3 regions of the Photobacterium kagoshimensis genome follow, and region 3 is predicted to be linked to each of the others. Evidence: predicted binding sites of a transcription regulator. Region 3 holds the regulator's gene; each other region holds the start of a gene.
What was found. Region 3 encodes PurR, which represses purine synthesis genes. Its sites were predicted from a motif close to TNANGNAAACGTTTNCNTNA; they were not measured.

Region 1 (10,460 bases), on a different contig from region 3:
AGTGGTGGCGCGCAATGGATGTCGGCTGGTAAAGGTATTGTTCATAGCGAAATGCCAATCATGGCAAATGAGCAGCTACATGGCTTTCAGATATGGATTAACTTACCCGCATCGAAGAAAATGCAAGAGCCTCAGTATCACGATTTTCAGGCTGATGTGATTACCGAAAAGCAACTTAGTAACAACGGCCTGATTCGTGTCATTGCCGGTGATCTCACTATTGGGGGGGATACGCTCACAGGGCCATTACAGCAAACAGGTGTGCCTCTCACCGTTGCAGACTGGCAAGCTGGCCATAATGCGCAATTGCAAGCATGTTTAAATCCTGATTTTCAAGCCATGTTGTATGTGTATCAAGGAGAAATCCGTATTGATGATGTTTCCATAGCACAAGGGCAATTAGCCTTGCTATCAACAGGCGAAAGTTTAGCAATAACAGCCAATGAACAAAGTGGTGTTTTAATACTGGCAGGCACCATAATCGATGAACCTGTCGTACATTATGGTCCCTTTGTAATGAACAGCATGGACGAGATTAACCAAGCTGTTGAAGATTATCAAAATGGTGCTTTCATTAAGTAGAAATACCGAATCATCAGCACTCGCGCTCTATTTCACCATCATAAAAAGCCCTCACGTTACTTCATTCAACATGAGGGCTTAGTAATACCAATCTCACTAACTAAGCGTTCTTTCTGGGTAAAGTCACTTCAAGAGAGAAAAGTTAGCAAAAATTAGAACGAGTAGGCGAAATTAAAACCGCCGCCATTGTCTGTTTTTCTAGAGTCGGCATTGAACTCATTCAATTTATTTTGCTTCGCTTCGAACGTTAGGATCGTTTCTGGCGTAAACGAGTAAGCTAAACCTAATGCATACACTTGGCGCTCACCATTAATACCGCGAGCATCTTCTGTGAAGTTTACATTAGATGCATAAGCAAATGGTCGAAAGCCCGATTCAAACACGTAATGTGCATACACATCAGACGCATCAGCATCTGCCCACTCAGCATCACGACCTGAACTAGACCCTAGTAGACCCGCTTTATGAATTTTTTCACCCTTGGTATAAGCTGTCGCCACCTTCAAGCCACCACGCACATATTGGCCGCCAAAAGTTGTCGCGGTTTGCTTATCGCCCGTTTCAAGACCGTTCACAGCGCCACTCTCGACACTGACTTTGTTTTCTAGGTAAGCAACACCTAAGCTCAATCCGAAGTCAAAATCATAACTGCTTGATACCGCCATGTTATGATCTCGCTTAACCTGCTGAGATTTAGGCTCGTTCTGAGCATCTTTATAATCACCAGTCTCACCTGTGCTAGTAAAGCCGTAGTGTGCAGAAACATTCAGGCCATCTTTGCTATAGCGGTATGCCGCTAAGTTATCACCACGACCTGTCGCCGCAAATCCACCATCTGTACCTTCAGAATAAATCGGTGTCGCATCCGGGTCGATGATGACCATATTATCCATGTAACGGGCAACGTCGTGGTACGCCGACCATTGTTTACCAAAGCGTAAGCTACCAAGCGCATCATTTTTGACTGTCACATAACCTAAGCGATTTCGGAAGTTTGAATTTCCTGATGTTGGCGAGTTAAGAAACTGATCCCACTCAAGCTTTGCATCAATGCTAGTGGTCGTGGTTAACTGACGTTCAAAACCAAAATTTAAGATACTACGGGCTGCTGAAAAAATTTCGTCATCCCCCCACTTTGGTTGAAAGGCATCTAAAACAAATACGCCACCAACATCGAATGTCGTCTGATCGTCTTCATAAACGGTGAAAGCAGATGCTTGGCCTGCTAATAAAACGGTTGGAATCAATACTGCTGATAGTTTTAATTTCATTCTATTACAACTTCTTCTGAATGATGGTTCTAATTAAGTTCAAGTAACTTTCTGCTAATTGCATTTATTCGCTAACTGCAACCCGTAACCTAGAAGTAATTAATTGCGACAACTAATTTGGTTATGAACAATATAAGCCACTTAAATAAATAGCTTTAATCTCTAAGGAGAAAACAAGTTAACAGATCTAAATACAGAATGTAATAGCAAACTAGTACAAAATTACCATTCTTCTACAAAACCATAAAAAGAAAAATAAAATCAGAACCTTAAAGCCACCAACTCTTATCCTCTATACATGATAGTGAGTATCTATAAAGCGGTGTGAAATATGACAAATCACATCAAGGGAAGTTAATACGTTCGTAATTATTTATTACGCTCTAATCTCAAATCGATAGAAAAACCGGCATAAGCACATAACAAACGCCAAGCAGCATATGGGATTGTGCTCTTTTCGGAACCTGAATTAATCCAACGATTGAGCGTTGTATTGCCTTTAGGGCTAACACCTAGTACACGTGCGATCTCAGCCTTAGACATACTTAAACTATCGACTACCTTTTTAACGTCACTCCCGGTTGGTGATTCGCGTTCCGGATCTAAAATAGACTTATATATTGGGTTTTGGTTACGGTCATAAATAAAACACATAATCCCAACATGTTTTTCAACCTTAGGCTTAAGATCTAAAAAGCGTTTTTCTGCTTTATTTATACTTTCAGCAGCTTTCTCTAAATCACCTACCGGTTCAACACCAAGAATTTTACTAACATCATAAATCATATATACACAGGGCTGTTACCCATCCTTCGTTAAAATTTATTTGCAAACATCTTAAACATCATCACAAATAATAAATTAAAGTTATTTAACCCTACAATCAACATAGCCATTTCACGTGGTAATAAATCAAGACCTAATTATTATTTCGATATTTATAGTACGACACAGATAGTAATTATTTTTTTAATTATACCCAAACAAACTTTCAAATTAATAGTTAATTTAACATAAAACCTAAGCATTTTGTTTAACCATAACGCAAAACAGCTCAATTAATGCACAATTTCACCATTCCAGATTTTTTGCTTTATGATTAACAAAAGTAGAAAGCGTCACATATCGACACTTGAGAGCGTTGAAAACTACTGGAGCAGTGGTTTTAACCCGTAGACTGATCAGATGCTTATTTCGGTTGGTATCTTTGGTATTTTGCGTTAAAAACAAAAAAACGCCCGATAATAGTTACCAAGCGCCTTATAGTAATAAAAATGTCCCTATAATAGGGTTGATGATAGTTTTTTAACAAGCTGTCGTTTCTGTTGCACCGTGCTCGTATTCAACAATCAATTGATTACCACTGTAACGTACATTGCGTATTTCACCATCTAAAATAAAGCGATTAGTAAGCAATACACTGCTATTGTTAGTGCTTCCGATGTTTTTACGCAACGAAGGAAGTGTTAATAAAGGGTCAACGCCAATAAAATCACAAAATTGATTCACGAACTTATGCTCTAAAGGCAGCTTTCCTCGTAAGATATCGGAAAAAACCAACTGACTCATACCGAGTTTTTTTGCCATTTCAATCTGCGTCACACGCATTTTTGCTTTATAGCTCATCCATGTGTCATGTAATATTTGTTGATCTTCTTCTGTGTATTGCATCCCAAATTCCTGCCGCGCTTAAGCCATTGGCTTCATCTATAGTGACTAATTATTATTAACTCTGTACTTAGTTCATCTTGAACAAATACCGCTGTGTCGGTTAACGCACTTAGGTATTAAAACCGATAGATCACCCGCGAATGTCAGCGTAACGTGAGGCTTGAGGGCTCCTTGCTATTTAACGTGAAATAAATCATGACAAAATGTATCAATGATTACTTTGCAACTCTCCTGCCTCATTTTCGACCAGAAAAACCAATAAGAAAGCAGCTTTAAACTCAGTTTAAAGCTGCTTTGTTTTTCTACTCAATCCTGTGGAAATTATCAGACCGGGTAAGCCTTATTTGCACCCTTCTTCAAGCCAAAACCAATTCGAAGCTGTTGGGGTTTCCCAAACGCCAGGATTGTTTTTAGCAATGAAACATTTACCAGCATTTGCGACTTTTTCGCCATTGGCTACCTGAGTAACGCCAGCTTGCCACTGTACGTACTTGCCCGGTGTGGGATCGGGCGTTGGTTCAGGTTTAGGGTCTGGTGTCGGTTCAGGCTTTGGGTCTGGTGTAGGCTCAGGCGTCGAACCACATGGAATGCTATCCCAGAACCAATTTGGCTGTGTTGGTGTATCCCAAACACCAGGGTTGTTTTTGGCGACAAAACACTTATTTTGATAAATGACTTGATCGCCATTACTCACCTTGGTTGCACCTGGTACCCATGGTGTAAACTCTCCAGGAGTTGGATCTGGACCTGGTTTAGGCGGCTGAGGGTCTAGCTTATCGACAACTCGTACTTCAGGCCAACTTGCATGTGATTCATATAAGTTAGTTACACACTTCTCGTAATCACCTGCGACTAACGCAGAATATGCCGTTTGGAAGCCCACTAATGAACACTCAAACGAGAACCCTTCAGGACGATCCGCATAGTATTTCCAGTTACCGTCCCAGTTGGTGTATAGCACATCTGTTGCACCATTAAGGTTTAAGCTACCATAAGGTGTTTGCTGCCAGCACGTATTAGCTTCATCTGCTTCAATCGGAATTTGGTAATACGACGATAAACCTTCCCAGTAACGAATACGATTAACAGGCTGACCTTTATCTTTGTTTTGTGCACCACATTCGATACCACCATTAATGACATTAATTGTGGTACCAAAACCGTAACCTATACCCGCATCAATTTCACGTTGTGAAGGTGTCCAAGTACGGTCAATGACATGCAACATGGCGGGTTTAGGCGCTTGAGGTGTTAAAAAGAACCAAATGGCTGATGCTAAGTTCAACCAAGAGTCAGCGACTAGTCCAGGATTGTTCAATAGTACACTTGCGTCACCATCGTACATGACTTCAGAAAATGCACCGTAGTTAAAATGATAAGAGAGCTGTTTAGCACCGCGTCCAAAATAACCTTGCCCCGCGGCACATGGCCATTTCTTATTTTGCCAATCATTCTGACCACAGCCCGTGGTATAACCCACTTGACCTTCTGACCACCCCATCTCACGCACGTGTACTAGGGCTTGCTGCCACTCTTCCAGCCCCAATGGGTTATCCCAATGGTTATCTTTCGCTATGTGCCCACCTGTTTCTTGAGCAAAGTGCGCGAAGGCCGTTACGATAGACTTCTTACAAATAGCATCTGCGTTTCGACCATCAGTATAATCACCACAAAATGCGGGAAATTTACCGATTGCTCGTAAGAAACGAGTATAGGTATATTCAGGGGCTGCCATCTTAGTTAGGAAATCCCACTCCGCGTAAGGGAAAACACGTTCTGCGCGCTTCACATTCACAGGGTTGGTTGCTAAGCCAGGCTCAATCGCTTCAACTTGAACATTGGGTAAGGTACGTAATGCTTGTGCCCATACCCCATACATAGGGTTAGACGTTTTTGTCTTTTCGACCGCTTCAACATCGGCGCGCGAAATAATATAGCCAGTTGGGTTAAGGGGATCGGGTTGGATATTCATTGCATGAGCACTTGCGATAAAGCTACTTGCAACGAGGCTACAACCCACTAACAGGGTAAGGTGTTTCAGTTTAGTCATTAGAGTAAATCCTTTTTATATAGACGCTGTATTTAAGTGATACTTAGAATCTATGTCGTTTCTTGCTAAAAAAACAAAGATGTATTGCTAGCTAAGCAGCTATATAAACACTTATATTTTTCTAACATTCACTAAGGATAAATCGCTAACTCGCCACTTGATTATAAACACGAAAAAAGAAATTCATTCTGAGAACGATATCTGATCAATTCGGTCATTGTCTTGCACGTTACAGCAGAGAATGGAAGCTCGGTCTGAGTTAGTCATCGTATCATTTCACTAAAACAGACGAGTAAACTAACGAATAGATAAACTCAATAGTTTTGGCAATTATCAATTCTCATCATAATTACCTTTCTAAACACAAAAACACACGTATAATTCACTGTATCCAATCACCATAACTAACAGGAGCGAAATATGAAACAATTCAACCGTTTCATATCTCAGTGGGTTATCGCAGCCCTGCTGATGACCTTCTTGCCACTATCGGCAAGCGCTTCTGTCATCGTCAATAACACAGCTCAAGTGCATACAATCGATAATTGTTGTAGCGCAGAAATGATGCAGCAATCGCACTGTATGTCGATGAACAGTGATGGTGATTCAAAAACAACTTGCCAAAACAGTGATTGTCATTCGACAACAGCTTCTGCCATTTTGTTCGCACACCAATTAACGGTGTCGACAATGACAGATAGCCACAACTATGGCGATCCTGTCAGTCAACTGTTCAATTATTCAGAGCGTATTTTACGGCCTCCCGTTCTCGTATAAATCAATCTATACCAATACTACTGTGTACTTTTTCCACAATAGACTTTCGCAGCATGCGTAAAACCAGCTGCACTATTACTGATTTATATACCTTCTATTTCACGAAAACGAATAGAAAAATTGAACAATACCAATTCCATTATTTCGCTAAATTAGCATTGTGCAGAAAAAGCAAAGATGGGATCGGGACGATTAGGAGTTACCATGAAATTATCACGTTTAGTTGCCCTATCACTGCTGACTTTCAGCTCTTTCTCTATGGCTAAAGCTATCCAAGGCACGAACTATCAGTCTCCGTACTGTGGTTGTTGTGGCGCATGGGTTGAACACATGGAAGAAAATGGCTTTGACTTAGATGTAGTGAAAACAGCAGAAATGACACCCATTAAAATTAAACTGGGCTTACAGCCTGAACTTGCGTCATGTCATACAGCCCAAATCGACGGTTATACCTTTGAAGGTCATGTCCCAGCTGAAGACATTAAGCGATTTTTAGCAGAAAAACCGCAGCGCATGATTGGTCTAACTGTACCAGGCATGCCAATTGGCTCACCAGGTATGGAGCAAGGCGATACCAAACAAGCATTTGAAGTTTTAGCTTTCGATAAGAATGGTAAAACCATGGTTTGGGCTCGCCACAACCAATAAATAATACACGCAGACCATAAGTAACACTGCGCACAGACAAAAACTAAGACGACAACGCCCAGCAATGCTGGGCGTTTTACTATTCTTCGACTATCCATTAAAACGACATGCTACAAACGCGCAAATAGCTCACGATTTGGATCTTCCTGCTCCGCCCATAACGGATCAGTTTCCCGCTTTTCTAAGTAGATCTGTAAACCATTAAAATACGTGAAAGCGACCATTTCTGAGTCTTTTGCAAAGTGTTCGAAGAATGCATCTTCTTGAATGGCAAGTTTGTGCAAGGTGTCAATCCCTCGCTCCAGTGCCCATTGAATCGCATAAGCTGAAATTTGTGTCCGATACAAAATCAAATCATGAATTTCACTTATCGAAAATTCGCGTGATCGCGTCGGCGCAACAGCAGGCTTATCCACCATTGACTCATTAACGGCTTCTTCTGCTAAAAGCGCTTTTAAGCTATCTAAACTGGCTGCAATTTGTGCATCAGAATACCCATAAGAGGTTTTACAAAATCGCAAGGCATACGCCATTTTACTGCGGCCAACCAGCTCAACAACTTTTTCTAAATAAGGTTGCGGAATGCCATGTTTCAATGCCAACTGCTGCACAGCATGGTTTAGCCCTGTGTAACAAATGCCGTCAAATTCAAACTGAAAAACATTGGTCATGCCTGCAACCGGAATACCATCTATGCTCACAGGCCAACCTTGATAATTAACGCGCTCTTTAGCGATCTCAAACATCGACCACGCACTTTCACGAAAACCTTCTAACGCTTTGCCTTCAAATTCGCAATCTTCGAGTTCTTCTTTTGTCCAATTCACACCGATTTGTAAGTGTTTGGCATAGCGCTTATGAAGCTGCTCTTTCACTTTATCGCGGAATAAATCTAAGCTACTGACCTTGATTGATTTACAACTAGTAAAACACTCCTGACAACATGGCAACATCAGCGGGTGTTCTTGGTGCTCATAGTTAGGCGATGGCATAAACCCAAACGATTCAAAATAAGGTTCACCGCAAAACCAGCAGGTATGGCGATAATTGAAAGGTACATCGATTGACTGATAATGGTCTGTCATAAAAATATCTGCACTTGCGCCATTGGTTATATCTAACGTTATAGACGCATTATGCTCAGCCTTCACGGTTTCCTCAAGCCAATGAACATCACACCTTCCTATTTGACGAAAATTTTCTCTGAAATTTCACGCAAAAACAGTTAAAATACGTCCCCCGTTTTATAGTGAGTGTGATTGAATGTCTGAAAATAAGCGAAAAGCACTGAAAAAAATTGCTAAATGCTTAGAGCTTGGTAACTCTGCCAACGTCAACGAGGCCGCACAGGCCATTCGCATGGCTCACCGCCTGATGTTGAAGTACGGCTTAGACAAAGACGATGTTGAATTCATCAAAATGGGTAAAACCAAAAGTAAAACCCTATTACCTAGTGATGTTAGCCCACAGATTCTTAAAATCATCCGTGGTATTAACCGCCGTTTCGGCGTGGAATGTGTGTTAACAAACTACAAAGGGCTCAAAGAAGCTGAATTTATCGGTGTGGCTGAGCGTGCTATTTTTGCTGCGTTCGCCTTTGATATTGTTTACCGTGAAATGAACCAACAAACGGGGCAATTCCGTAATAGTTTTGCAGGTACTGGCGCAAGTTCGAGTGAAGTCACACGCCGCGTGTCATCTTTCCTTGCAGGTTGGCTAGAGGGGGCATTAGAGAAGCTGCCTGTTTTAAGCTCTAATGATGATCATGAACAACGCCTTACCAACTATATTGATAAAGAATTTGAAAATATCGACCGCGAAACTTTCAAACAGCAGCTTCAAGAAGCGATGAAAGGAATCACGGACGATTACGAAAAAGGCATGAAGAAAGGCCGTAGCATCTCAGTTAACCGTCCTGTCGATGGTAGCCGCCCAACAGAGAAGCTGTTACTCGACTAATCTAACTTCGATAATCACCTGAACTCACTATTTTTCAGGTGATTTTCTCTCATTGACTCTCCTTTTCTCTCTTTTTCTGGGCTATTTTCCTATTCTAGAACGGACAAACTACATCCGTTAAGCTCACACTGTTCCACCGATGAGAAAGAACAAAATTCAATATCATCAGCGCAGTTTGCTCACCTTGAAGCACCATCCTTCGTTCACAAGCTCAATAAATGTGACCCATGTCGATTAAAAAAGAGTCGTAAGGCACCTTTTTGTCATTAGTTTGTGATGAAAACGGTTGTTTATTTTATTTCTGTGATAGAATCGAATCAAAATCCCCCAAACAAATAGCCTTTACTACAGCATGAAATTTCCTGGTCAGCGTAAGTCAAAGCATTACTTCCCAGTCAATGCCCGCGATCCATTAATGGCTCAAATTCAACAAGAAAATCCACTTGCTCGCGCACACATTGTAGGCGTTGGTCAAACCATTGTTGATATTGAAGCACGTGTTGATGACGAGTTTCTGGCTCGCCATTCCTTGAGTAAAGGACACTCGCTTGTTCTTGACCAAGATAAAGCTGAATTGCTTTACGAAGAACTGAAAGCGCGTAACCTTATCAGCCACGAGTACCCAGGTGATACCATAGGTAACACCCTACATAACTACTCTGTTTTAGCTGATGATAAATCAATTTTGTTAGGTGTAATGAGCAAAGACCTAAAAATCGGTTCTTATGCTTACCGCTACCTATGTAATACATCTAGCCGTATGGACTTAGATTACTTACAACCTGTTGATGGCCCAATTGGTCGCTGCTACACCCTTATCACTGAAGATGGCGAACGTACGTTTGCAATCAACGAAGGTGATATGAACCAACTTCGTCCAGATAGCATCCCTGAGTGCGCATTTGAAAATGCGGCAGCTTTAGTGCTTTCATCTTACCTTGTGCGCGGTAAACCAACCGACCCAATGAAAGATGCCGCATTACGTGCTATCGAATTTGCTAAAAAACACAACGTGCCTGTTGTTCTAACACTTGGCACGAAATACGTGATCGAAGATAAAAAAGAATGGTGGATTGAGTTCTTAAAAGAGCACGTTACTTGTGTAGCAATGAACGAAGAAGAAGGTGAAGCCCTAACAGGTGAGAAAGATCCACTATTAGCTGCTGACAAAGCACTTGAGTGGGTTGATATGGTGCTATGTACTGCTGGCCCGGTAGGCTTGTACATGGCAGGCTACACGGAAGATGAATTAAAGCGTGAGTCTACTCACCCGCTTCTTCCTGGCCAAATTGCCGAATTCAACAAATACGAATTTAGCCGTCCTATGCGTAAATCAGATTGTGTGAAACCACTGCGTGTTTACTCACACATTGCACCTTACCTAGGTGGCCCTGTTGAAATCAAAAATACCAATGGTGCTGGTGATGCTGCGCTATCTGCATTACTGCACGATATGTCTGCTAATGGCTTCCACAAAGCGAACGTGCCAAATTCATCTAAGC
Region 2 (10,460 bases), on a different contig from region 3:
GAGAAAGTAGAGAAGGCGTTAGCGCAGTAGCAGCGCTTAGCTCAAAGGCTATACTACTGAACAACAAGTAGAAAATAATGCCAGCCAGTAATGGTTGGCATTTGTTTATGTAAGTCGAACAATATGAAGAAAGGCCATGAATTCATTTACATTCTCAGTCAGCATTAGTTACCAATCTTTCCTTAACCATTATTCTGGTGCAGCGAGTACGGTCGTAGTGGTTACCGATAATGGTTTACGGCTGCAACTGCCAGCATCACGTTTTCGTCCTTTTTTAAGCCAAATTGGTGTAAAAGGGCGATTTCGAGTTGAGGTGAATGCCCAGAATAAAATCGAGAATATCTACCAAATAAACTAAGACGATTACGTAGATATTAGGTAACTAACAATTAACAATTTTATTTGTAAGGTTATTGCAGAAAGTCGGAAATATTATTTCTGTGCCAACATGCTTGTTATTCATCCTGAGAAAAACAGCCGCTAGCCATTAGAAAAATTGATAGTATAAATAATTGGTTAGACCAATTGACCGCTTGAAGCCTTATTCTGCCCGCATTGGAATGGAGTGTGGCTTTTATAAACCACTAAATCTTAACCTTAGTCACATATTCGATTTTTTGTCTGTTTTTTAGAGTAATTAACGTAACTAAATCGCAACAAAAAGCTCTACAATAGCTCCACGCATTATGCGTTTATACTAAATTTATAAAAACATAAACGATGGAGCATCACGATGACCGCACCTGACCCAATCGTGCCGGTATTGCTTGAAAAAGTGTATGGCTTAATCCAAGACAAAATTGAAATTCCCCAGCAGTCATTAGTCGAAGTATTTGCTCAGCGGTTATTAGGACAGCTAGCAGATGACGATCTATTGCAACGAAACGAATCTGATTTATATGGTGCTGTACTGAGCTTATGGCATCACCTATTAAAAACTGATCCTACAACTACCTCTGTTCGTGTTTATAACCCAACATTAAGTCGCTACGGCTGGCAGTCAACACATACCGTGGTTGAGATTGTTGTGCCTGATTCTCCCTTCTTAGTCGATTCAGTACGTATGACACTGAACCGCTTAGGCATTACAAGTCACCTCATGTTGAATGGCCCTTATTACTTCAAACGAAATGAAAACGGCGCAATAGTCGAAGCATGTGGTACAGAAGGTGATTTTCAAACGCTGTTCCACATAGAAGTTGATCGCCTGACAGATAAGTCTGAGATGGAAACCTTGAAGCGTGAACTAGAGCAAATGCTAGTTGATGTGGATCTGGTCGTTACTGACTGGCAAGCGATGCAAGATAAGATGCGGTCTATCGCGAAAGAGCTGAAAACAGCGCCGTTGCCAGTAGATGAATCAAGCCGTGAAGAAGCCTTAGAGTTACTTGATTGGGTCACGCGCCATAACTTTACTTTCATGGGTTACCACAACTACGACTTAAAAGCTGTAGAAGGTGACTACCAGCTTTGTCCGACAGAAGAAGCAGGGCTTGGTTTATTAAGCAAGCCAGATAAAGCGCGCTGTTTGATGCTTTCCGACTTACCAGAATCGGCTCGTTTTGAAGCTCGTAAACCTGAAATTATGATCCTGACCAAAAGTAACGGTCAGTCGAAGATCCATCGCCCCGCTTATATTGATTACATCGGGATCAAACGTTTTGCGGAAGATGGTAGTGTGATCGGCGAACATCGCTTTGTCGGTTTGTATGCCTCTACCGCTTATCATCAAACAGCAACGAATATCCCGCTTATTCGTAATAAAATGGCGCGTATTCTGGAGTCCTCCGGTTATTCCGAGGGATCACATTCTTGGAAAGCCCTCAACAACTTACTTGAAACGTATCCACGTGATGAGCTATTCCAAGCGACTGAAAAAGATATGTTGGAAGTGGGTTGTGGTGTGGTCCAAATGCAAGACCGCGATCTACTACGTTTGTTTGTTCGCCGTGACCCATTCGGGCGTTTCTTCTCTTGTATGGTTTATGTCACCAAAGAGCGTTATAACACGGAACTTCGAAGTAAAACGCAGGCGATCCTAAAAGACTATTTCGGATCGGAACAGAACGTCGAGTTCACCACCTTCTTCTCTGAAAGCCCACTAGCGAGGACGCATTACATCGTGAGGGTAGAAAATAATAACTTCAATATCGATGTGAAAGCCATCGAACATAACTTAGTTGAAGCAGCTGCATCTTGGGAAGATCGTATTAGCAATGCATTAGTGGCTAACTTTGGTGAAAGTCGTGGTACCTCACTGGCGAAGAACTATTCGCGCGCATTCCCACGTTCTTATAAAGAAGAGATGCTGCCTGGCTCTGCGGTTGCTGATATAGAGCAACTTGAAAGTTTAAGCGAAGAAAACAAGCTGGGTATGTTGTTCTACCGTCCTCAAGAAGAAGCGGCAGACTCGCACTTCGTGAAACTTAAATTGTTCCACCGTGACGAGCCGATCCACTTGTCTGATGTGATGCCAATGCTCGAAAACCTTGGCTTGCGTGTGATCGGGGAATCACCATATCAGATCACCACCAGCAAAGGGACCGTATTCTGGATCCTCGATTTTGCGATGTTACACAATGCGTGTACTGGCATTGATCTTCGCGAAGCACGCGATCGTTTCCAAGAAGCCTTTTCAGCTATTTGGCACGGCACGTTAGAAAGCGATGGTTTTAACCGTTTAGTGTTATGTGCGGGCTTAACTGGGCGTGAAATTACGATTTTACGTAGTTATGCGCGTTACATGCGCCAAGTTGGCTTCCCATTCAGTCAACATTACATTGAAGAAACACTGTCAAGCCATAACGATCTTGCTCGTGATCTTGTGGCCTTGTTTAAGCTGCGTTTTGATCCGAAAAAGAAACATTCGGAGAAGGCAGAACAAACACTGATTAGTAAGTTGAACGAGAAGTTGGATCATGTAGAAAGCTTAGATGACGACCGTATCATTCGTCGTTACATGGAAATGATCCTTGCGACACAACGTACTAACTATTATCAGCTTGATGACAATGGTAAGAATAAGCCTTGGCTATCGCTGAAACTGCGCCCGTCTGATATTCCTGAAATTCCGCAGCCTGTGCCGTTCTTCGAGATCTTTGTGTATGCACCCGATATTGAAGGTGTGCATTTACGTGGCGGTAAAGTAGCACGTGGTGGTTTACGTTGGTCGGATCGTCAGGAAGATTTTCGTACTGAGATCTTGGGCTTAGTGAAAGCGCAACAAGTAAAGAACACCGTCATTGTACCTGTTGGCGCAAAAGGTGGCTTCGTCTGTAAACGCCAACCACAAATGACTACCCGCGAAGAGATTTGGGCGGAAGGGCAACGTTGTTACAAGCGTTTTATACGCGCCTTGCTTGATGTAACAGATAACATTATTGATGGCGATTTGATCCCACCAGCGAATGTAGTACGCCATGATGAAGATGATCCGTATTTGGTTGTGGCTGCAGATAAAGGAACCGCAACCTTCTCTGATTTAGCTAACTCGGTATCGGATGATTACAACTTCTGGCTTGGTGATGCATTCGCATCAGGTGGCTCAAATGGTTACGACCATAAAAAGATGGGTATCACTGCGAAAGGTGCATGGGAATCGGTTAAACGTCATTTCCGCGAGCTAGGTACAGATTGCCAAACCACAGATTTCACCTGTGCAGGTGTGGGTGACATGGCAGGGGATGTATTTGGTAATGGTATGCTGCTATCGAAACACATTCGGTTAGTCGCAGCCTTTAACCACATGCACATCTTCATTGATCCTAATCCAGATTCAGCGAAAACATGGCCAGAACGTGAGCGTTTATTTAATCTGCCACGATCAAGTTGGGAAGATTATGATCAAAGCTTGATCTCTGAAGGTGGTGGTATCTTCTCGCGCCGCAGTAAGTCGATCAAACTCACACCTCAGATCCAAAAACTATTGGGTACACGCAAACAAACCATGCCACCTAACGAGTTGATCCGCCTGATTCTTCAGATGGAAGTCGATCTACTATGGAATGGTGGTATCGGTACTTACGTTAAAGCAGAGTCTGAAACCCATACCGATGTGGGTGACCGTGCCAATGATGCACTTCGTATCAACGGTAACGAACTGCGTGCCAAAGTTGTTGGTGAGGGCGGTAACTTAGGTATGACCCAACTGGGCCGTGTCGAGTTTGCTAAGCGCGGTGGTTTAGTTAACACCGACTTTATCGATAACGTCGGTGGTGTGGATTGTTCAGATAACGAAGTGAACATTAAGATCTTACTTAATAGCTTAGTGGCTGGTGGCGATCTCACATACAAGCAACGTAATCAACTGCTTGAAAGCATGGAAGATGAAGTTGGAGAGATTGTTCTTGATGATGCCTACTGCCAAAGTGAGTCCATTTCAGTGACTCAACAGCAGCAAGTACAGCTTCTTAAAGAGCAAATCCGCTTTATTCACCACTTGGAGCGTGAAGGTAAGCTGGATCGTGCCCTTGAAAACCTACCGGATGATGAAACATTAGCGGAACGTGAGAAATCAGGCATTGGCCTCACACGTCCAGAGCTTGCGGTATTGGTTGCTTACGGAAAAATGGTGTTAAAAGAGCAACTTGTGACAGATGAGATCTCAAGTGATCCATATCATGCTCGCTTATTACCTGCGTATTTCCCAGCGCAGCTTAAAGAAAAATACCGTGCGCAAATGGACAATCACCCACTGCGTAAAGAGCTGATTGCGACATCGCTTGCGAATCAGATGTCGAATGAGATGGGCTGTAACTTCGTGACTCGCTTACAAGAAGAGACTGGCGCGACAGTCGCTGAAGTCTCTTCTGCGTATGCAGTAGGGCGTAGCGTATTTAATTTCGATAAGTTCTTTGATCAAATTCGTGCGCTAGACAATACGGTTTCAGCAGAAACGCAATACGACATGCTTTACCGCTGTCGCCGTATGTTGCGCCGTGCAACACGCTGGATTTTGCGCAACCGTGATCGCAAACTCGGCATCGAACAGCAAATTAGCTTCTATCAGCCTGTTGTGAACACTTTGAACGAGAACTTAGAAAGTTACCTTGTAACAGAAGAGGTTCAAGAGCATCATGATCAAGCTGCAGTAATGGTGGCGCAAGGTGTACCACAATCACTGGCCGATAGTATTGCTCGTCTGAGCAGCTTATATTCAGCAATGGATATTGCGCAGATAGCCAAAGAACTTAAACAAGAAATTGATCAAATTTCTCGTGTGTACTTTGTTGTTGGGGCAGAGTTGTCATTGCACTGGTTCTTACAACAAGTGAACAACCAATCTGTCGATAACCATTGGCAAGCACTAGCAAGAGCATCGTTCCGAGAAGATCTTGATTGGCAGCAGCGTCAATTAACCTCGGCTGTTATTACAACCATGGCTGATGATGCAACGGCAGAGCAGGGGATCGAGGCCTGGATGCAAGAACACGATAAAGCTATCTTGCGTTGGGAAAGCGTATTGGCTGAATTTAAAGTGGGTAATGTTCACGAATTTGCGAAGTTCTCCGTCGCATTACGAGAGCTGATGCTACTTAATTTGAATTGTCGTTCTAGTATTTAGTTACAGCAGTAACTAAGCTAAACAAAAAGCCAACCGAGTAGGTTGGCTTTTTTATTGAGAATGCTGTCGAGTATGTTTTGATAATGGATCCATCTATCTATTTATAGTTATCGTGCTGGATCAGCATTTAGATCTTCTATATCTATAACACTAAATAACCTTTTGATCTAATTCGAGATCATCAGTTACAGCGTCACTTTTCACGTTGATTGTAATTTGATCTCGGCCGTTTTCTTTAGATTGATACAGGGCGATATCTGCTCGTTTAATCCAACTCACCGCATCATCAGTATTAAAAGCTGGGCTAATACCGACACTCATAGTGATTTCTGCATGATAAGGATAGTGTTGTGTTCGAATCTGCTTACAGAGCTTATCAAGCAGCTTATACGCTTCGCTTATATTGGTATTATCCAATAAGAGTAAGAATTCATCGCCGCCAAGTCGAAATAAAATATCTAAATCACGCGTATGTTCATTGATGACTTCGACTATTTTTTTGATGACAATATCACCTACATCATGGCCATAAAGATCATTCACTTGCTTAAAATGATCGATGTCGATTAAGGCAACACTGGCTGAGAACCCTCGCTTTTTCTGTGAAATGGAACGATTTAAAAAGGCATCAAGTTGATGACGATTCAGTGCCCCCGTTAAAGCATCGCGGGTTGATAAATATCGTAATTCAATTTGGAGCCGATGGATGGCTTCAACGGCCACATGGGCAATGCTGGCACAGGCAATCAGAGAAGAAATGAATCTTACGGCAAGCTGCCAGTCGACTAGGTGAAAAGACACGATGCCGCATCCTGCAACTAGGCATGAATTTGTGATGAGTGCCTGACGACGAGGAATGATAAAAACAAGTGTAACAACAATAGGATATACCCAGTAGCTAGCGACCATTCCGAGTTTGTAAAGGCTTAGCGTAATAGAAATGACCAGTAAAGAAAGTGGGATACCATTGCCTATAATTTTGCGCTCAGCATAGAGTAGACCAAACATTTCAATGGCGAAGCTGATCTCGAAAGCAAGAAGAGAAAGACCTAATAAGGTTTCACCAATCAGTAAATTTTTAATACCAAGTGGTATAAAAGTGAAGAGGGTTACCGCAGTAACAAATTTGAGGATGTGTTGGCGACGATAAAAATCCAAGAGCTCATCATCACCATGTTCAAAACGGAGTTTATTTAATGTCATAAGCGGCCTTATTGAAATGATTGATTGGCCAAACCAGCTTCTAATGAAGCATAGTTTTACTTTTTGATAGTTTAACTTACCTTTAAAACATATGTTTTAAAAGAGCTACTCATCCATTTATTCGTTATTTGAATGGTTTGAGTGATAGACAGTGTTAATTGTTTAATAAAGGAGAGGGATAGATTGCTGTTGTTATCGGTTTTTATTTGCCTAAAAAGACACAAAAATAGCCTAAGCACGTAAACGATTGCTTATAAAGAAAAATAAAGGTGTTTTTCAATGTTAACTAACTCATTGTAAATAATAAGGTTAATTATAACTAACTGTTTTAGGTATGATTTTCTTAAAATTCTGATTGATGTTAGCGAAGAATGTGTGAATAATGTCATCCCGTTTATACGGGGCTTTTATTCGGAGGTACTATGTTATACCGCCTCGCACGATCTGTTATTTTCAAGCTAGACGCTGAAAAAGCACATGATCTTGCTATTCAGAACTTCTCTCGCTTCACCGGCACTCCTCTAGATCTATTCTATCGTCAACGCGTTCCTGATCGTCCTGTTGAAGTAATGGGAATTACCTTTAAAAATCCTGTTGGTCTTGCGGCTGGCCTAGACAAAAACGGCGAATGTATTGATGCATTTGGCGCAATGGGTTTTGGCTTTGTTGAAGTGGGTACAGTAACACCACGACCACAGTCAGGTAATGATAAGCCTCGTTTGTTCCGCGTTATCCCTGCTGAAGGTATTATTAACCGTTTTGGTTTTAATAACTTGGGTGTTGATAACCTAGTTGAGAATGTAAAAAAATCAACTTATGACGGCGTTATTGGTATCAACATTGGTAAGAACAAAGATACACCAGTAGAAAAGGGTGCTGAAGATTACCTTATCTGTATGGAAAAGGTATATCAGTACGCGGGATACATTGCTGTTAATATTTCTTCACCTAACACGCCGGGGCTTCGTAGCCTTCAGTACGGTGAAGCGCTAGACGATCTACTTTCTCAATTAAAAGAGAAGCAGAAAGAACTAGCGGAGAAACACGGTAAGTATGTACCGCTTGCATTAAAGATCGCGCCAGATCTTGAAGATCATGAAATTGTACAAATTGCCGCGTCGTTGATCAAAAATGAAATCGATGGCGTTATTGGTACTAACACCACACTTGATCGTACTTTGGTAAAAGACTTACCGCATTGCGATGAAATGGGTGGTTTGAGTGGTCGTCCACTACAAAACAAAAGCACAGAAGTAATTCGTCGTTTAGCTGAAGAGCTAGATGGCAAATTACCTATCATTGGTGTGGGTGGTATTGATTCTGCAATTTCTGCACGAGAGAAGATGGAAGCGGGCGCTCAGCTTGTTCAAATCTATTCTGGTTTCATTTACCACGGTCCAAAGTTAGTCAAAGATATTGCGACCAACATTTAACGATTCGCTAGCTAAATAGCTTGATTAGAAGTGAATTTAGCGCTGTGATTGTCAAAATTACATACTGACGAACAATGAAAAGGGGATTTATTTCCCCTTTTTTTTTGTCTTTATGAAAGTAAAATTATTCTAAAGTTTTCTGTAAGTCGTTGGATAAACAGTATAAAGAACTAAAACTGGAGTGTTCACGTGCTAAAGCCAAATAACTCATGGAAGTGGTATTTTGACCAACAACATAATTCCCTAATGCTAAGTTTGGGAAAGGACATGGTTTTTCGTACGGCAATTCCAGCTAAATTCTTAATCACTTGTGCTATGCAAGAAAACACCTTCACCGTTGAGGATGCGACTGCTTTTGAAACGTTTAAAAGTAGTATCGAGCATCTGGACCTTCCTAAGCCACGTAAAGCGGAACTTGCACTAAATGCCGTTGCTGCTGGCCGTTTTCACAAACCTATGATGCCTAAGAGCTGGTTTTTCCAAACGCAGTCTCATGGTTATGAACCTGAGCTTGGTGAAATTGTCACGTTAGCGACAGAAACAGGGCAGAGTAAGTTCATCGTCATAGAAAACAGTGGTAGTGCGAGCCTGTGCATGATGGCAGAGCAAGATTCATTGGCGCTAACTAGTACCAAGAACATGCATTACTGCGACACTATTAAAGTAATGAACGACCGTATCCCACCGTTTGTCGAAGAGTTGCACCAGGGGCTTGCATTGGTAGGTTAACCTTGAGTCAATGACTGCTCAACATCGTTGCGTAATTCATTATCTACTAATGGGTTAGCTATAGATCCCAATATTTATAACTATTTCAGCGCTCCGCTTAAAATTAGCCCGTCTTATCAAATCTGATCTGTGCTTTTAAGCGCTTACTGTGGAGCTAAAGCTAGGATAGGGGCTCTAGTCTTACTACATTCTCGCCAACAGGCCATATACGCTTACCTCATGTCAGTTCATGGCAATAAACAATAACCCACTGCACCTTAAAAGCTTGTTGGTGCAAAAACGCGTCTAGCTTGTTCCTCTTGTTTGTCTAATTCTCTATATGCGTTTGTACAACATATACGTTGCTCAGTCGAAAGCAGCATTTTCCACCTAATCATCCCTTCTGATGAAAATCGCATTATTAACTAAATAAGTCGTAAGGCTCATTGAGGTCGTCATTAATAAGTAGCAGTTTTCTCTCATAAACCAGTAAATGAACACCTTACTAGTGTGTTTTTTAATCGGCGGGGTGGTCAACTATTGCTCGTCATTAGTGATATAACGCAGAAAAATTACGATTAATTATAATTTTTTTGTGCCTCTTTTTGTGATTTAAACGCAAAAAAATACCATTCATAATCATGTGTTGACTGTGCACAGAAGTGTAAAGTTCCTCTTTTTCCTTCTTTATGAAAGTAAGCTACATGCGCAATTTCAATTAATTCCCAGTGGGAAAGTGTTGACTGTGTCTGATTGGGAAAGAGAGAGCGCTAGAGTAAGTGCTTGCACCAATGAATGAACTTTCTTCTTGTTACCTTAAAGTGGGCGGCAGGATAAGTAACTTGTGAATCAATGACTTGTAGTTGATGTTTCTTAGGGTGAACAATGGCTGCGTTGGTGTTGTAAGTGCTTACTGTACCTGAAAGAACTTGAATTAAGCATGATTGTCTTCAGGTGTGAACAGTGTGTTGGTAGGCATTAGGCGGGTTTAGTTAACTGTTGTCATAGGAAGCGGTGTTGGAAAGGTCTATGAGTCGTTGCGGTGCTTTACTTGAAGGCAGCAGGAAAGGTGATGTTTTTCTTCTGGTCAGATACTTGTTTTACACCGCTGGTTACGGTGTAACTGCTTTGCGCGCATTTGCCTTTCGTAATCCCTTAATTGCGATAATGCAATTAAGGGGATTGCTACGGTAAGTAACCTAGTTGACCGATTTTTCATGATGGTTTTGTTCTATCTGCACATTAACTGGATATTTTTTAAGTAAATATCAAAAGCATTCGTTGATTCGCGAGGTATTTTCGGGGTTTTCGGTTATAATTCCGAGCAACTAAAGTGCGAAAAGAACTCCATGAATCAATATCTAGCAATCACGTCTCGAGGTCTTGAGAACCTCCTAGCCGAAGAACTTAATGAACTCGGCGCACAAAGCGTTCAAGTCGTCCATGCGGGCGTACGCTTTAAAGCAAATCAAGAAACAGCTTACCGTTGTTGTCTATGGACGCGTATTTCATCGCGTATCATCCAAGTATTGAGCGAATTTAATGTTCGCGAC
Region 3 (10,460 bases):
AAGAAGTTAATCGCCACTTTTGCACCTGCTTTCGCCGATGCATTCCATGGAATGGCCAAGAAATGGATATTAGAGAGTGCCCCTTGATCGAATGAGTAAGCCTGCGCAGTGTCAGGAAGTTTACCGTTTTCTATAGCGGCATTAGCGGCATTTGGGTTAAAGGTTATCGCCATCAATAATTGACGATCATCTAACAGCTGAATAGTCTGCGGGCTACCTGATGGGAACTGCTTACCTTGTTTCCAAGCGACAGGGTGAAGCTGATCTAAATATGCCCATAAAGGTGCTGTTGTGTTTTGGAATCGATCCACTTGTTTAACCGCATCTATCGGTGCAGATAAGCGCTCAGGTTGGTCGGTTAACGCAATCAATGCGGCTTTGAGAAAGCTAGAACCATGGAATTCTGGCGGTTGAGGGTAACTAATTTGACCCGGATACGCTTTTGCTAAGCTCAATAACTCAGAAAAATTCTTAGGTGGGTTATTGAGCTGTTTTGTGTCATGAATAAACACGAGCTGTCCAACCCCCCATGGCGCTTCAAGCCCTTCAGTTGGCTCGGTGAAATCTACATCAACAGGCAGACGTTTATCGACGTATTCCCAACTAGGCAGTGAAGAAACAAAAGGGCCATATAGCAGTTCACTCTGTTTCATTGAACGGAAGTTTTCACCATTGATCCACACTAGATCAACGCTACCATTTTGATTTTTGTCAGCTGTTTTTTCTGCCAGTAAACGCTGTGTCGTTTCTGCTATGTCGGCTACCTTTACATGCTTTAGGGTGACGTTGTAACGAGACTGCAATTCACGAGAAGCCCAGCGTAGGTATTGATTGATTTCTTGGCTACCACCCCAGGCATTAAAGTAGACTGTTTCGCCTTTAGCTTGCTCAAGCACTTGTTGCCAATCTTGATTGCTTGAAATTGAATTTGTCTCGGCGTAAGCCGCATTTGCTCCCACCGCCATGGTTAGCGCTGCAAGTAGTGTAGTCGCGCCTGAATACAGGCGCTTGAAAGTAGATGGTGAGCGGTGCATTACATATCCTTATTTTCTTTTAGCGGCTCGGCTGCTTGGTTTACAGCTGCCTGCTCTGCGACAGGTTGCTTTTTACCTTGGCGCATCCATGCATGGTATTTTTCAACCCATGTTAACAGCATTTTAGGGGCATTCGCCTGCTTCCATTGGCCAGCTGCGTATTTTGTGGCTTCGCTCATGGTTGGGTAGGGGTGAACTGTGCCTAAGATCTTGTTTAACCCTAAGTTATGACGCATTGCCAAGGTGAATTCGGCTAACATTTCACCAGCATTACTTCCAACGATAGTTGCCCCTAAGATGGTGTCTTTGCCTTTAGGGGTAATGACTTTGACAAAGCCGTAATCTTCCCCATCGGTAATTGCTCTGTCTAAATCATCAATACCGTAAGTGATGACTTGGTATTGAATACCTTGTGCTTTGGCTTCTTTTTCATTGATGCCAACCCGAGCGACTTCGGGTGAGGTATAGGTTGCTGCGGGAAGCACGGAGTAATCCGCTCTGAATTTTTTGAATTGACCAAATAAACCATTAACGGCGGCATACCACGCCTGATGTGCGGCTGCGTGTGTAAGCTGAAACGGGCCCGCAACATCACCAACGGCAAAAATATTGCGGTATTTGGTTTGCAGGTAGTCGTTTACTTCGACTGTACCGCGTTCACTCGTTGTGATGCCGAGTTCTTCTAAGCCAAAACCTTGCACGTTAGCTACTCGCCCTAGCGCAAGCATGACATAGTCAAAGTCTGTAGTAACAGTTTGTCCTTGATACTCAAGATAAGCACGTTGGATGCGAGAGCCGTCATCTTGCTCAATAGATTCAAAGCGTAAGGCTTTGTGGTTAAGTTTAATGTTTACACCATCACTTTGCAGTTTACTGTGCACTAATGCTGCGGCATCGGCGTCTTCACGGATCAGAAGTTGGTCTACCATTTCCACTAAGGTAACCTGACTGCCTAGGCGTTGGAAGCTCTGAGCAAGTTCACAGCCAATCGGGCCGCCACCGAGCACAAGGAGTTTCTTGGGCTGTTGTTTTAGCTGCCAAATAGTGTCTGAGGTCAGATAGTTCACATCTTGCAAACCTGGAATATTGGGGACAAGCGGACGAGCACCTGTGGCAATCACGATATTACGGGTGGTAATACGTTCGCCATTTACTTCAACTTCCCACGGCGACAAAATACGTGCTTCACCCGATATACAGTTCACACCTAACGACGAATAACGTTCAACTGAATCATGTGGCTCAATTTTGTCAATAACGGTATGTACTCGCGACATGACTTGCTCAAAATCGACGCTTACATCGCCAGTGCTAATACCAAACTCTTTTGCCCGAGTAATTTCAGACATGGCGTGTGCCGAACGGATAACGGCCTTAGAGGGGACACAGCCTGTATTTAAGCAATCCCCCCCCATCTTATGGCGTTCGATTAATGTCACTTTCGCTTTTACTGCAGCTGCAATATAGGCACTGACTAAGCCACCGGCGCCCGCACCAATGACGACCATGTTTTGGTCAAATTTTTCAGGTGGTGTCCAGTCAGCATACACGCGGCGCTGCTCGATAATACCCATAACAAATTTCGCGACCAGAGGGAAAATCCCCAATAGCGCGAGAGAAACAAGTACAGGGGCTGAGATGATGCCGCTGAGTGATTCTATTTCACCAAGTTGCGTACCTGCATTGATATAGACGGCAGTACCTGCCAGCATTCCCACTTGGCTTACCAAGTAAAATAGCTTGGTTGATAGCGGCGTTAAGCCCATTAATAGGTTCACCAAAAAGAAGGGGAACACAGGGATTAATCGCAGTGTGAATAAGTAAAAAGGACCATCTTTTTTGATGCCTGCGTTTATCGGTGCAAGGCGGTGACCAAATTTAGTTTGTACCCAGTCGCGAAGAATATAACGGCTGAATAAAAAGGCGAGTGTCGCGCCAATAGTACTGGCGAATGACACTAAAAGTAGACTCCACCAGAAACCAAATAATGCCGCGCCAAGTAAAGTCATAATTGCCGCGCCAGGTAAAGAAAGCGCCGTTACAACTATATAAATAGCAAAGTACACTACACTCGCAAAGAAGGGGCGTGCAGCTATCGTATCTTGCAGTGCTATTTGTTGTGCTTTAGCTTGATCCAATGTGAAGTACTGTCCTAAATCGAACAGGAACCAACTTCCAATAAGCGCGACAATGACGGCAATGAGCAGTAGTTTCTTTCTATCCATGAGACAACTCCTACGATTTACTCTGTGGTGACTCTTGCTGCTGGCTGGATGAAGCACCTTGTTCATCGACAGTAGCGCTATTGTTAAGCGCGGATGCGGTCGGCACAGAGCAAAAGCCTTGTGCTGGTACATCAAGCGCGGTATTAAATTTGGCTGATAGGTTTTGAAATGCGATCAGGGCGGTAAGCTCGACGAGGGCATCTTCGTCAAACCACTGCTGCAGTTCAGATAGCATGGTCTCAGTTACTTTCTGCCCTGTGATAGTCATGGCTTCAACATAATGCAGCACGGCAATTTCTTCTTTAGTAAATAAAGTGCTGTTTTGTTGCCATTGCGAAAGCGCTTTGATCTTTTCAACAGAATCGCAACGCTCTGCTAGGCGCATTCCATTGGCATCGACGCAAAATTCACAATCATTAAGTTGTGAAACGCGAACACAAATAAGAGAGCGAGTAACAGGTGATAGTGGTGAATGGCGACGGTCAAGGTAGCCAAAAAAAACAGCAACTAACCAGAAGAGTGGAGGTCTGCGTCCCCAGAGTAAAGAAGGGTTGAGTTCTGCGCCAAAATTACGCTTTTGTAGCCAAAGTAATGGGCGAACAAAGATTGAGTATTTATTTTTTTTTGCCAGGCGCACAGCGTCGTTTCCTTATGAACACATGATATAGCACCAATGCTATACCAAGGTAATAAAGGAGACCCAACGAAGGGCGCAAATATTTCAATTAATTAAAGAAAAATTGAAAACAACGCTCGGTTGCTTGTAATTTAAACAGTTTTTAATTTATGGCAACTTCGACAGCGCGACTGCGTTCTTGCTGTACAACGCGGTTGTCGGGTATTTCTGAAAACGCAATATAAGCAGATGCCAGAATAGGTAAACTGGCGAGTAGCAGCGTCTTGCCTATATGGTAATTGCGGTACCAATATTTACGCGCTCGAATTTTAAGTAATACTCCCCAGATGATCAGGATGATATTAAAGCCACCAACCAGAGTAAATATGTCGATGAGCGCATTAAAAGGAGCCAGTTGCTGTGAGACTAGTAGCATTGCGAAAGCGGGAGGGAGTAGGCTGATAATAACAAGGGCACGGAGTAGTGTAGGCCATTTGTTAAATTTATCTTTGAATATGTGGTCTGTTTGCCCAGGAAAAGGCTTTGAACAGAGCATACGAGCCTCTCTTTTTAGCAATCATTAAGACTGCGTATCGTTATGGTATAGGTGAACTGGTGACATATTATTGGCGTCACACTAAGTGCGATAGTGACCATAAGTAGTTAAAAACAAAAAAATGGCGGTGGAAAGCCCACTGACAGTGGTTATTTTACTTATTTAAGGCGGGATTAAAAGTTAACTGATGCTTTTGTGAACAGTATTTGTGAGAAGAGTCAATCTTTGACGTAATCCTGACATTCGGTAGGCTAGGGCTACAAAAAACGAGGCCTGAGCCTCGTTCTTATTGTGGTGACTGTGTTGTGTTTGCCCCGACTCCCTAAGGTAGCAAGCCTAGCAGTTCACCACGTCTCGTTTCACTGATCACAGACCAGTGTGTGCCACTGATTGCGCCTTCTAAAGCCCAAAGCAACTCGATGTTGAGATTATTATCATGTGTATCGAGCAATGCTTTATAAGCATCAATAGCGCCGACTTCAATCAGTTTATCGACAGTATCAATACCCACTTTTTTCAGCATACGTTCATTAGCGAGTCTTAAGTTTGGCAAATCTTTAATGCGAGATGGCCCAACTTTACTTTTTGTTTCTTTGTCGTTCTTCGCACCTTCTAGTGAGCCTTGTGCGTACTCGATAATCATCTCTGGGGTATCCCACCAGAGGTCAGGAATAGCAAAATGTTTAGTCACTACGGGAAATCCGCGTTTCTCATAAACATAAGGTGATAGATTAGCTTCTTTAAACACTTCAATGTTTTTTGCATTCGCGCGAAGGTGTAATTTATTTTTTACTACCAGTGCAAACATTGTTTCGCCTGCGAAAATGCCAAAACCGCCAAACATTGAGCGGGATTTAACACTGCCAAAACTATCGAATAATTTTAGAGTGTCTTTAAGTATTGGTTTATCCATGCGACTTCTCGGTGAAATAAATCTTGGGAGTCACCTAACATATAAGCGAGGAGTTTAGGTTAGCAAAGCACACTTAATGTATGTCAAAAGCATGTCAAACCCTAAAGCAGGTTTGCAGTAAATCCATCGGTAACCCCGCTACCTTGAATGTGTTAATTTTTATTAAATAACACTTTGTTAGGCCGGAAGCTTTGCGTCCTACTTTTTCAAGTAGTTTGCCCTGTTCGTGACGTAATAAGCATATCGTAAATAGCAGAAAAGCGTTTACTCTATGCTGGGGAAAATGTGATGTTGCTTCAATTATTACTGCTTTATGAAGAGAGAATATTCAGGGATTAAATAAATCATTGGGTAAATGAAGCAAACTTATTTCAAATCTAAAAGTAATTTTATTGTTACATATTAAATATTTATGTAAAAAAGGAGGGTTTAGCGTGGCGGGAATGAATAAAAAAAGCCGACGATATGGGGTCGTCGGCTATTCAATGTTTATGCGTAAAGCGAATAGTTAGTTAAGCTTATGAACCGATTTACGTACAACTAATTCAGGTGACATTTCAAAAACACGGTTTTCGTGCTTTTTATCTTTCACGCGTTCCATCAAGATTTCAATCGCTGTTTTACCTAAACGGCGTTTAGGCTGGTGGATTGTCGTTAACGGTGGCGAGAAGAAAGGTGCTAGCTCGATGTTATCGTAACCAATGATAGATATATCTTCAGGAACACGAACGCCATTCTGAACGAAAGTACTGATCATCGCCATGGCCATAATGTCGTTAAAACAGAAAATAGCCGTTGGACGTTCTTTCATCGCAATGAATTGCTCAGCGGCTTTCACGGCCGTTTCACACTCGAAGTCACCTTCGATAATCCAATCTTCATTAACGGTTAGGTTTGCTTCGTCCATCGCTTTTTGGAAGCCTTTTAAGCGCTCACGACAGGTTGATTTTTCATTGTGACCTGATAAACAGCCAATTTTAGTGTGGCCGTTTTCAATAAAGTGCTTGATTGCGATATAGCCACCAATGGCTGCGTTGTCTTGAATTTTATCCGTGTGTGGACTTTCAGGACCCCAATCCATCACAACCATAGGTAGGTCATTTTGACGTTCTAATAGGTCTAATAGACGTTGATCAAGGTCCGAACACATCACCATTAGGCCATCAACGCGTTTTTCGGCGAGCATGCGCAGGTAATCGCGTTGCTTAGATAGGTTACCTTCAGTGTTACACAGGATAAGTGTGTAGCCTTCTTTGTAGCAGTATTCTTCTACGCCATGTACAACCTCAGCAAAAAAGGGGTTGGTTGACTTGGTGACCAACATACCAATTGTGCGGGTAGTGTTACATTTTAGGCTGCGAGCAACAGCGCTTGGTGCATAGTTAAGTTCATCAACGGCTGCTAACACTTTTTTTTGTGTTGCTTCTGCTACGAAGCGTGTTTTATTAATCACGTGCGAGACTGTTGTTGTTGAAACTCCAGCCATACGTGCAACATCTTTAATCGTTGCCATAGTTATTCTTCTAATAATTGCAATAAAGAGGATCTTTTTAAGCTATACATAGCGCCAACTCTTTCATTTCGAGTGCTGTATGTCGCTAGAGACCTTGTATAAACGTTAAAAGCCGCTTCTCAGATGAGCGGCTTTTATGGATTTGGTAGCGTTACATTGTTAATCGCTTGCGTTCACATTTTACTGAGTGTAGCGCACAGTGCAACGTTTCTGTCTATCAAGATGGCAATACTTGATAAACATCAACAATAATAATGTAAATTGCGTAAAATTTGATGCATCAGTATGCATTTATTTGTGCATTGTAAGGATTACATAACGAGCGACTATAGAATAACTGGGTGTTGAAGTGTAGGGTGCTTGGTCATCGTGACAGGCCAGCCATAGATTCGCTCAATATTCTGAGAATCTAATGCATGCCAAGCATCGCCATCAGCCTGTATCTTTCCATTTTTTACAATAACTAAGCGGTCTGCATATTGTGCAGCAAGGTTTAGATCATGCAATACGACGATAACAGCTGCTCCTGCTTTAGCCATATGTTGTGCGAGTTGTAATGTTTTATGTTGATGCGCTAAATCAAGTGCTGATGTTGGTTCATCGAGCATCAAAATAGCATTTTCTTTCGCTTCGCTAAGCTGAGTAAGCACGCGGGCAAAATGAACCCGTTGTTTTTCGCCACCAGACAAAGAAGGGTACAGCCGATTTGAAAGGGCTGTCACTTCGGTTTTTTGCATCATAGTAGCAGCTGTTTTAGTCGCATCAGCACGCGTTAGATCAAGTGGTAATGCACCAAGCTCCGCAACTTCTTGAGCAGTAAACGCAAAGCTTAAACTACTATGCTGGGGCAAAACGGCTAAATACTTGGCAAGATCTTTTGCTGACCATTGATGGTGGGTTTTGCCATGAATCAGAATCTCACCGCCTGCCTCTAACTCGCCGCACAGCACTTTAAGTAGGGTACTTTTCCCTGCACCATTAGGACCAAGTAGTGCAGTGACTTCGCCATGTCGAATTTCTATATCGAACTCATCAAGCAAGATTTTACCGCCTAGCTCTAAATTTAATCCTTTCGCTGTGATTGCGATTTTATCTTGAGATTGAAATTTAGAACATGAAAAGCCTGCCATCATGATAGGCGTCCTTTTTGTTTAATCAGTAATATTATGAAGAAGGGCGCACCCAATAGAGCGGTAATAATTCCCACGGGTAGTTCTGCGGGAGCTGCAATAACACGTGCGATCATGTCGGCGACCAGTAAAATTAAAGCTCCCAATAGTGCTGAAAGTGGCAGCAGTGTTTTATGGTTAGGGCCTGCAAGCATACGGCCTAAGTGTGGAATGATTAGGCCGACAAATCCAATAACACCAGTGAGGGATACGCAGACACCAACGCCAGCCGCGCACAGTAAAATTAAGCTACGTTTGAGGGCTTGTACATTTACACCCATGTGTTTGGCTTCAGCTTCACCCAGCAAAAAAGCATTAAGTGCATTTGCTTGACGGTCAAAGATCCACATTAGAATGCCTAAGGTCGTAAATGCCAACGTAATCCCTGGCCATGTTGCACCCGCTAATGATCCCATGGTCCATAATGATAAGTCACGCAAGGCCTGATCATCGGCAAAATAGTTCATTAGACCTAAAGCCGCGCCTGATAAGGCTCCGATAGCTACACCGGCTAGCAGCATGATGGTCACGGATGTGCCATTTTTGTCTGTGCCAAGTGTATAAACCAGCCAAGTACTTACTGCGCCCCCAAGAAATGCCATGATAGGCACAGTGCCTAATGTTAATAGGATCGGGAAAGATGATGCTAAAGAGCCAAAAAGAACAATAGCCAGTGCAGCACCTAAACTTGCCCCACCTGATACGCCAATAATGCCAGGATCAGCCAGTGGATTTCGAAACAGCCCCTGCATAACGGCGCCACATAAAGCGAGAATGGCACCAATCGCAATACATAATAAGGTACGTGGCAGCCTTATTTGTTGGATCACAATCTGGATATGTGCGGGCAATTCACTTTGCCAAGGCGTAAAGGCTTTTAAGCTTTGACTGAGAGTTATAGCCATAGGGCCAACAATCACGGATGTTGCCACCGCAAGGAAGAGCAAGCTCAACCCAATAGGGAAAACAACTTTTAATGGAAGTCTTTGGATTTGCATAACGGACACGTAACGAATACTCGACGATTAAGGGTAGAAAACACGGTTTAAGCGTTCAGCTTCGCTCAGGCTTTTAAGCCCTAAGCCACCAATTAAAGCGGTGCCATCAATGACAACGACGGCTTTATTGATGCCTGCGGGGGTTGCTGTAAGCAGTGGTAGCTCCTCAAACAAACCATCAGCTTGACCAATTGAGTTATAAGTACGGCTACTTAGCATGATGAGATCGGGTTGCATTTCAAGCATGGATTCAGCCGAAATCGGTTTATAAGACTCCACTTGTTCTGCCGCTGGATTAATGCCGCCAGCAAGGCGAATCACGGTATCCGCGGTGGTATTTCGTCCACCTACGGTTGCAGGGCGGCCTTCATGAATCGATAGGAATAATACTTTTACCGGCTTTTTACTGGCGGTATTTGAACGTTTGTTATTTTTTTCTATATTAGCAACTTGCTGTTTTACCCTTTCTTTTAGCTGATTTGCTTTGGTTTGCTTACCTGTGATTTCACCAATGCTATCTATGCGTTTTAGAAGAGCATTCACTGTTTCGCCTGAATTAAGGATGTTGACCTCTACGCCAGCTTGCTTCATCAGATCTAGGGTGGTTTGGGGTCCCATTTCTTCAGAACCCAGTAACCGTGTTGGGGTTAATGCAATTAAGCTCTCTGCTGAAAGTGCGCGATGGTAGCCAAGGGTTGGCGTGTTTTTACTGACTAAGCTTCGGCTAGTGGCATCGACTGCGACAATGCTTTGCTCTGCACCGATAGCATTTAAAAGCTCAGTAATGGCTGAACCCGCACTGATAATACGCTCATTCGCCAAGCTTGATGTGGCGGTTAAAAGCAAAGTTGTAGCTAAGACTAAGCGTTTCATTGTGCTTCCTCTTCCATTAGTAATTGTGTTGCTTTGATTTCATGTTGTTGCAATAGTGCCAAAAGCTTGAGCATGTGTTCGACTGATGCGCCTTTATCTGCACCAATAACAACGGGTTTTTTAGGGTTAGCTTTTACTTCTTTTAATAAGTTGACGCTAAAGCTTTGCCAGTTATTTGCTTCTTTACCTTGTAGAGCCCAGTAGGGATCTTTTGCCAATAAGTTGATCGTAATGGGATCGGCATGAGTTTCTTGTAACACTTCGGTACTTGTTTGCGGCAATTCCACATCCAGTGATTGCAGTTTCACACTGGCTGTCAGTAATAAAAACACCATCACAATGAAGATGATATCGAGTAAAGGCGTAAGATCAGGTTTGAGTTCGTCACTGTCCCATGAGGTGTTTGATGCTCGGATCATGGTTGCACCTTAGATCCATTCATCACTGCTGCGGTTTGGGTTACAGCAGAGCTTTCGGTGATTGAAGCGCTTTCAGTTGCAGCTGAATCATCTGAGGTATGGAAGTTAATGCCTTCAATCCACAGGTTACAATGATTGAGTGAG

Region 1: the regulator PurR is predicted to act here: its motif matches at 9,233-9,252, upstream of L4C35_RS02025 (inosine/guanosine kinase).
Region 2: the regulator PurR is predicted to act here: its motif matches at 7,002-7,021, upstream of pyrD (quinone-dependent dihydroorotate dehydrogenase).

Annotation. Positions count from the first base shown of each region.
Region 1 is NZ_JAKJSO010000008.1:312,291-322,750, forward strand. Features, by position in the region: gene L4C35_RS01980 (pirin family protein) at 1-582, shown strand, start outside; gene L4C35_RS01985 (porin) at 735-1,853, opposite strand; gene L4C35_RS01990 (hypothetical protein) at 2,223-2,639, opposite strand; gene L4C35_RS01995 (XRE family transcriptional regulator) at 3,159-3,524, opposite strand; gene L4C35_RS02000 (chitinase) at 3,865-5,574, opposite strand; gene L4C35_RS02005 (hypothetical protein) at 5,995-6,351, shown strand; gene L4C35_RS02010 (DUF411 domain-containing protein) at 6,556-6,999, shown strand; gene L4C35_RS02015 (hypothetical protein) at 7,110-8,084, opposite strand; gene L4C35_RS02020 (DUF2786 domain-containing protein) at 8,263-8,958, shown strand; gene L4C35_RS02025 (inosine/guanosine kinase) at 9,311-10,460, shown strand, end outside.
Region 2 is NZ_JAKJSO010000008.1:175,543-186,002, reverse strand. Features, by position in the region: gene pepN (aminopeptidase N) at 1-30, shown strand, start outside; gene L4C35_RS01345 (DUF2835 domain-containing protein) at 137-358, shown strand; gene L4C35_RS01340 (NAD-glutamate dehydrogenase) at 734-5,563, shown strand; gene L4C35_RS01335 (GGDEF domain-containing protein) at 5,714-6,766, opposite strand; gene pyrD (quinone-dependent dihydroorotate dehydrogenase) at 7,189-8,199, shown strand; gene L4C35_RS01325 (cell division protein ZapC) at 8,389-8,928, shown strand; gene rlmKL (bifunctional 23S rRNA (guanine(2069)-N(7))-methyltransferase RlmK/23S rRNA (guanine(2445)-N(2))-methyltransferase RlmL) at 10,257-10,460, shown strand, end outside.
Region 3 is NZ_JAKJSO010000018.1:42,794-53,253, reverse strand. Features, by position in the region: gene L4C35_RS17090 (ABC transporter substrate-binding protein) at 1-1,034, opposite strand, end outside; gene lpdA (dihydrolipoyl dehydrogenase) at 1,034-3,259, opposite strand; gene L4C35_RS17080 (carboxymuconolactone decarboxylase family protein) at 3,270-3,896, opposite strand; gene L4C35_RS17075 (hypothetical protein) at 4,039-4,431, opposite strand; gene L4C35_RS17070 (TfoX/Sxy family DNA transformation protein) at 4,754-5,344, opposite strand; cyclic di-GMP riboswitch class I at 5,470-5,574, opposite strand; gene purR (HTH-type transcriptional repressor PurR) at 5,853-6,857, opposite strand; gene L4C35_RS17060 (heme ABC transporter ATP-binding protein) at 7,184-7,987, opposite strand; gene L4C35_RS17055 (FecCD family ABC transporter permease) at 7,987-9,024, opposite strand; gene L4C35_RS17050 (heme/hemin ABC transporter substrate-binding protein) at 9,052-9,897, opposite strand; gene L4C35_RS17045 (ExbD/TolR family protein) at 9,894-10,316, opposite strand; gene L4C35_RS17040 (MotA/TolQ/ExbB proton channel family protein) at 10,313-10,460, opposite strand, start outside.